Regions from separate parts of the Gracilibacillus sp. D59 genome, predicted to be linked through region 2. Evidence: riboswitches for the same ligand, from Rfam matches in the RefSeq annotation. Region 2 holds a riboswitch; the other holds the start of a gene.
The links. Region 2 has a riboswitch for cyclic di-GMP ahead of ACTWP4_RS06100 (RHS repeat-associated core domain-containing protein). Riboswitches for the same ligand answer to the same signal wherever they lie in the genome.

Region 1: it holds a riboswitch for cyclic di-GMP, as region 2 does, so the genes downstream of both, ACTWP4_RS19200 (diguanylate cyclase domain-containing protein) here and ACTWP4_RS06100 (RHS repeat-associated core domain-containing protein) in region 2, are expected to answer to the same signal.

What each region holds. Positions count from the first base shown of each region.
Region 1 is NZ_JBQQCK010000014.1:35,173-38,607, reverse strand. Features, by position in the region: gene ACTWP4_RS19210 (EAL domain-containing protein) at 1-543, shown strand, start outside; gene ACTWP4_RS19205 (rhodanese-like domain-containing protein) at 683-988, shown strand; cyclic di-GMP riboswitch class I at 1,348-1,434, shown strand; gene ACTWP4_RS19200 (diguanylate cyclase domain-containing protein) at 1,523-3,373, shown strand; gene ACTWP4_RS19195 (ABC transporter substrate-binding protein) at 3,370-3,435, shown strand, end outside.
Region 2 is NZ_JBQQCK010000002.1:635,956-639,390, forward strand. Features, by position in the region: gene ACTWP4_RS06090 (spore germination protein) at 1-51, shown strand, start outside; gene ACTWP4_RS06095 (Ger(x)C family spore germination protein) at 48-1,199, shown strand; cyclic di-GMP riboswitch class I at 1,801-1,890, shown strand; gene ACTWP4_RS06100 (RHS repeat-associated core domain-containing protein) at 2,012-3,435, shown strand, end outside.

The DNA.
Region 1 (3,435 bases), on a different contig from region 2:
CAGAAAGGGGAATATTATCATATTTCTATCAATATATCTTATAAGCAAATGAGCGAGCAGAATTTTGTCAATAAAGTAAAAAAGCTGCTAGCTGAAACAAAGTGCCCTACATACCAAATTAGTTTTGAGATTACAGAAAGTTTATTATTAGAGGATATTGAGTTATCTATTAACGTATTGCAAGATATAAGAGCATTAGGTATTGGAATAGAAGTTGATGATTTTGGAATAGGTTATTCTTCGCTATCGTATTTAAAAAAATTCCCAATTAGTGCATTAAAAATTGATCGTTCTTTCGTAATAGATGTTCATCAGGATCCAAAAAATTTAGCTATTGTGCAGGCGATAATGGAAATGGGACATGCACTTGGGTTGCAAGTAATCACAGAAGGGGTAGAAGAAATAGAACAGATAAAGCTATTAGAAGATTTAGGATGTCAAATATTCCAAGGCTATTGGTTTTCTAAACCAATAGCAAAAGAAAAAATTCCGAGTGTGATTGAACATATTTGTGATAAGAAAATAGCGCAAATGAATGCTTAAAACTGTACCCAGTATGTTATTAATTTTAGAAGCTATATTAAATATTAGTAAAGGAAGCACAATAATGGTATTATTCAATGAGAGATTCATCAACCAATAATAAATTGCTATATGAGAATAAACTTTTGGAGGTATTATTATGAAAGAGGTTCAAGCAACAGAATTAGCAACAAAATTAAAAAATGGTGAAAAATTAAATATAATTGATGTTCGAGAAGATGATGAAGTAGCACAAGGTATAATTCCTGGTGCAAAACATATAAGATTAGGAGAAATTCCTAACCGAATAGAAGAATTTAATAAAGATGAACATTACTACATGGTATGTCGTTCAGGAGCTCGAAGTGGTCGAGCAACTGAATATTTAGAAGCAAATGGAATTGAGGCAACAAATATGGAAGGTGGCATGCTTGCTTGGGAGGACGAAACAGACGTACCCGAGTAATTGCTGCTAGTATATGCAATTGAAAACAGTCCATTGTGAAAGAGTAATCTTAATCAGGATTACTCTTTTTATTATTGAATAAGTTCTCTTCTTTCAATAATTAGAACACTAAGCAAAGCGAAGTATCTTGCCGTAGCGTTTCCTAACACTTAGCATAAATCAGAATGGCAAAAGCTAATCTATTAAGAAGTTATTTCGCAGTTTACTTTAAAAGCGAAGAATTTGTTGGTTTATTCGTATTTTTTGAATTGATCTCTACTTTGAATTGATTATTATCATGAAATTATTATATTATATAGGGAATTAGTTTTATATTTCTAGTAAGCTACGTCAGTGTTTGTGATATAATAGTACTATATAATGGGAAAAGGCAAATCTATTGAAAAATAGAGACGCAAAACCACAGATCTAAGGTGGAAAATCGCGACGATGGCAGGGTTACCTGAGATAAAAACAGGAAACCTATACATTTTTGTATAGGTTTTTATTCTTATATTTTTTATAAAACGAGATATGGGTGAGGAGCGAATAGATATGCGTAATGTCATGAATAGAAAAATTACATTGTTTATATTGATCTTAACTGTATCTGTCATTGCGCAATTATATTCTGTATCATTAGTTTTCGGTATTACCATAAGTTTTGCGCCTGTTCTTTATCTAGCATCTATCCGATTATTTGGCTTTCGTTTTGCACTTCTATTAACAATTTGTATGAGCTTACTCACACAATTTTTACATATAGGCAATTCATTGGTTTTCTTTAGTATACTTGAAATTTTGATAATCGGTACATTTTATACAAAAAAAGGAAAAGATCTATTTACATGGAGTTTTGCTTATTCCTTTATCATCTTTATTCTTTATTTCTTATTGGTCTTTCTCTTCTCAGACTTCTTGGATGATTTAAGTGTTTTAACTAATTTTATGATCATTCAGACTGTAGCAGCTACTTTGTTCGCTGCTTTAGTTGCTGATATGTTGTGCGATTATCTTCCAGTCATTCCAAAGATGAAAAACTGGTTTCAGGAAAAAAATCAATTATATTTTGGCCAGGTAATTTCCCACATATTAATTTTCTCCGCTGTCCTCCCATTACTTATCATCATTTTAGTTAATGGTAGGGAGCTCGAGAGCGAAATGTACAAGGAGTTTTACCTTCAATATCAACAACTGGAAGAACGGTTACAACAAAAGGTAGCAGAAATGGATTCTATCGAGATTCAAAATTATGAATTAGACGCTGAACTAGAGAAAGCTAGAATAAAATCAATTTTAGATGAATTTATTGGAACAACAAATAGACGTATTTATATGTTGGATCAAGGTGGTCAATTATGGCTTTATGCGCATAATCAGAATGACACACTTCCTAATCTTGATTATGTTGAAGATGGTTTTGTTAATCAAATTCATCCTAATGGTTTTATTTGGCTACCATCTAAGCAACAAACTTTATCAGATTGGTATCATGGCTATTATCTAGGTGAAACTACCTTTATAAATAAGCGAGCATTTTTAATTATTCCTATCACAAATAGAGTAGTAGCGTTAGCTGCTGACCTTACTCATTATTTGATGTTTGCCCTGTCTGTATTATTCATTGCATTAGTGTTTGGTATGATAGTTAACCGCATATTATCCAATTCATTAATACGACTTACGCAATTAACAAGTGATTTACCAGAGAAGATGAATAGACAGGAGACTTTCTATTGGAGAGATACTTCTATAGATGAATTTTCAAAGCTAGGGCAAAATATTGAAAAAGTAGCAAACCAGCTACAAACAATGTTTACTGATGCCAAAAAGAAGAATGACTTACTAACAGCAAGGACAAATCAATTAATAGAATCAGAGTCGAAATTATACCGTTTGGCTCATTTCGATACATTAACTGATTTACCAAATAGGTATTCTTTTCATGAGGATGTAACAGAGATGTTAGATGCACCAGCAAACTTGGAACGCTTTGGGATTGTTTTTATTGATTTAGATAAATTCAAACAAGTCAATGATACGCTTGGGCATAGTGGTGGAGATTTATTATTAAAAGTATTTGCCAAACGGTTAAAACAATTTCAGCGAGGTCAGCCTGTAACTTTTTATCGTTTAGCAGGCGATGAATTTGTTGCTGTTGTGAATTTAAAAACAGAGAAAGACGTACAGTTGTTTAGTGAACAATTAGTCGAGGTTATTAGGCAAACAATCGTTATTAATAAAACGGAGATCATGTTGACAGCTAGTATTGGTATTAGTTTTTATCCTGACCATGGTAAGACTTTAGATAAATTGTTACATCATGCGGATTCATTAATGTATGAGGAGAAACAAGAACATCACAATTCACAACTACTAACATCATATAGGGAGGAACACGATTGAAATCAATCAGATTATGGATAGCGACTGCAGGAATAATTCTCTTAGTTGGTTGTCATTCTTCC
Region 2 (3,435 bases):
AGGATGTCAGATGCGGATAATAACCATTTAAATAGGAGACAAAAAAAGTGAAAATAATAAGACTCGTTTTGCTATTTACTTGTATTATACTTTTAAGTGGTTGCTGGGATAAAAAAGAATTGAATGAAGTTGCCGTTGTGATAGGTGTGGGAATTGATAAAGTTAGTGAAAATGAAGACGTGTATGAAATAACAGCTCAGGTGATTAAACCACAAACAGAAGATAAGGGGTCAGAATTACCAACATGGAGTGTAACGGCTCAAGGTGAAACGGTAATAAGTGCAATCAAAAATATGAATAGACTGTCCCCACGTCGATTATACTGGTCACACCTCCAGATTATCATTTTTGGTGAGGAATTAGCTAGAGATGGTGTTGCCCCGATTATAACGTGGTTTGAACGGGATAGAGATAGTCGTGCTGGTTCTTATTTAGTGGTAACACGAGGAAGTGCACAAGATTTACTCAACCAAAAAATAGAACTTGGAAGTATTCCATCTAAAGCAATGAGTGACCTTTTAGATTCTGCTGAACAACGACAAATTATTGCACGGAAAGTAAAACTACGAGATTTTACTACTGCACTCGCTACACCTGGAATTGATTCATCTGTAGATGTGATTCATCCTAAGGTAATAAGAGGAGAAGTAGAAGCATACGAGGTGAAAGAGGTAGCAGTTTTTAAAGATGATAAAGTAGTGGGCTATATTGATGGCCCAGAAATAGCTGGTACAGAGCTCTTAAAAAACACATATGATTATTTCATTTTAGAAGGGGCTTGTCCTGGATATGAGGAAGAATTATTTGCTTTTCAGACAACTGACTTCGAAAGTGAAGACGAGCTTATTTTAAAAAATGAGGAATTAACTTATAAAGTTAATATATTCTTAGAAGGAAATCTCTCTGATCAGACGTGTCCAGTAGATCTCTTGGCTAAGGACAAGATGGAACAGGTTGAAAAGAAAATAGGTGAAGTAGTTACCTCGCAGATTGAAAATGAATTTGAACTAGCAAAAGAAATGGGTTCGGATATTTATGGAATTGGACAAAAGTTGCGAAGATCCTATCCTAATGTTTGGAAAGAAGTCAAAGATCAACAAAATGAGATACTAGCAAAAGTTAAATTTGATATTCAAGTGACATCAAATATACGAAGATCAGGATTAATTATTGAACCAACTCAAATTGAGATTGAATGAAGGGATACTATATATGTGGATTACTGTACTATCAATTATATTTATCTTGCTTATAATTATCGATGCCAAACGGTTATGGAAAAGAAAAAATAAAAGAGAGATGGTACTATATTTCTCTTTGTTGACAACAGCATATATTTTGTTCATCGTTAATCACCTTCACCTTTTTCCGATTGAAACATTTAGTCCAATTCAAATAATAACTGATCTTGTCCAAGTTTTCTTACCGACGGAACATGAGGTTTAGTTTGAGAAATGATTTCGTTAGAACTATAGAAGGTACTGTTATTGCTCATAACAGTACCTCCATGTCAATGTTGGTGTGGTTACTTACATAGTACATGGATGCTGGTATGGGTTATTTTCCCAACTCAAAACTTCCAAAAAATCATTTCAAGACTATTCGTCTATTCCAACACCTTCTTCTCCCTCTCATAACTAAAAGTTTATCACACCTTCAAATGGAAATAAACGGTTATAATTAAAGACTTTTGAACCTTATAATATATAATTGTCCATGTGTATATTGACTTATATGTATATGGTGCGTATGATTGTAGTCATGTTGTTATAAGTAAATAGATGTAGGTATTAAATCACTTGTACCTCTAGGCAAACTTATCGAAAGGTAAGGGCGCAAAACCACAGGTCTAAAGCATTGGTGAAATGTTATGACGGCTGGGCTGCTATGAAGAAGTATGAAAGCATTCTAAGTTGTTATAAGCTTAGAATGCTTTTTATATGTTTAAAAAGTATACTGCAACAAGAAAAACCTCCTAGATAAATTAGAGAAAAAGGAGCTTATGTTTTGTATGGAATTTTTCCAAATGCTGAAGAAAGTTTTGGTCTTATTATTAGTATTTCTTATTATTTTTACAAGTCTACCGATTTATCCGAACAGCATGCAAAGTCAGGCAACATCTAATGTCGATGAGCTTGCTGATTTGATGAATCCAAATTCAATCATGGACTTTATGCCTCGCACAGAGCAAGGCCCTATGTCAATACCAAGTCCGACAGGGAATATTCACCCCCCATTGCCTGCTGCGCTAGAAGGAAACATGGCACCATCAACTGCACCACAACAAAGAGAAGCTACCACTACCACGAATGAACGATCTTACCCAATTGAAAATCCAGTTGATGTTATGTCTGGGTTTGTAAAGTTGGATAGTACCGATCTATCTTTACCAGGGATCGGTATGGATTATGTGATTGAACGAACCTACTTAGCAGATGATGACAGTACAGGTGAACTAGGTCAAGGCTGGCAGATTAATATGGACTCAAAACTAGAAATGTATGCAGGTTATGACCTGGGTGAAAGTAGGCTAGATGGCAGTGTCCATACATACGATTTCGTTATGGAAAATGAGGATGCCTATGTGACAAGCTATGACGATGATCCCATGATTAATTATGAGTTAGATAAAGGCTACTATGAAAAGTCAGAAAAAGATGTGTCAATAGAACGGGTGAATCAGCATGAATATGTGGTAACACATGCTAATGGTACGAAATTGACCTACTATGGTTATTATGCTGCATGGCGTGATGAACAAGACGCTAAAGCAGGAAAGATGATTCAATATCAAGATCGTTATGGAAACAAGTTCCATTATGAGTATGATAACCAAGGAAGAGTATCGACTGTTACAGATACTACTGGTCGTACTATCACGATTGACTGGAATAATCAAGTCATTGTTCAAATAAAAGATCCATTTGGCCGCACCGTTGATTATACATATGATACTCAGGGTCGGTTAGAGAAAGTGAAACAAGCTGATGGCCGTATCATTCAATATGGATATGATTCATCAGATCGCATTGTTACAGTAACAGAAGGGAAAAAAACATTTGAATTTTCATACAATGCAGAAAACCAAGTAACTAGTGTAGAACTATTTGGTGAAACTTATTTCAATATTTCTTATGCCAATGGAAAAACAACGGTCACAGACATCAGTGACGGCGCCTGGGTTTACGAACATCAAGATGGTAACATAACTAGCATGCAAAATCCGCTAGGCGCTGTTACCAATTACACCTATGATGCAGATGGAAATTTGGAAAAAATTCAATCAGAACGAGGAACAATTAGCTATGCATATGATGAAAAAGGTAATCAAACAGAGCAAGTAAATTTAGGTGGAGGAAAAACTGTTTATGAATATCATGAAAAATGGAAACAGCCTACGAAAATAACAGATCCTCTCGGGGGAGAAACAACCTT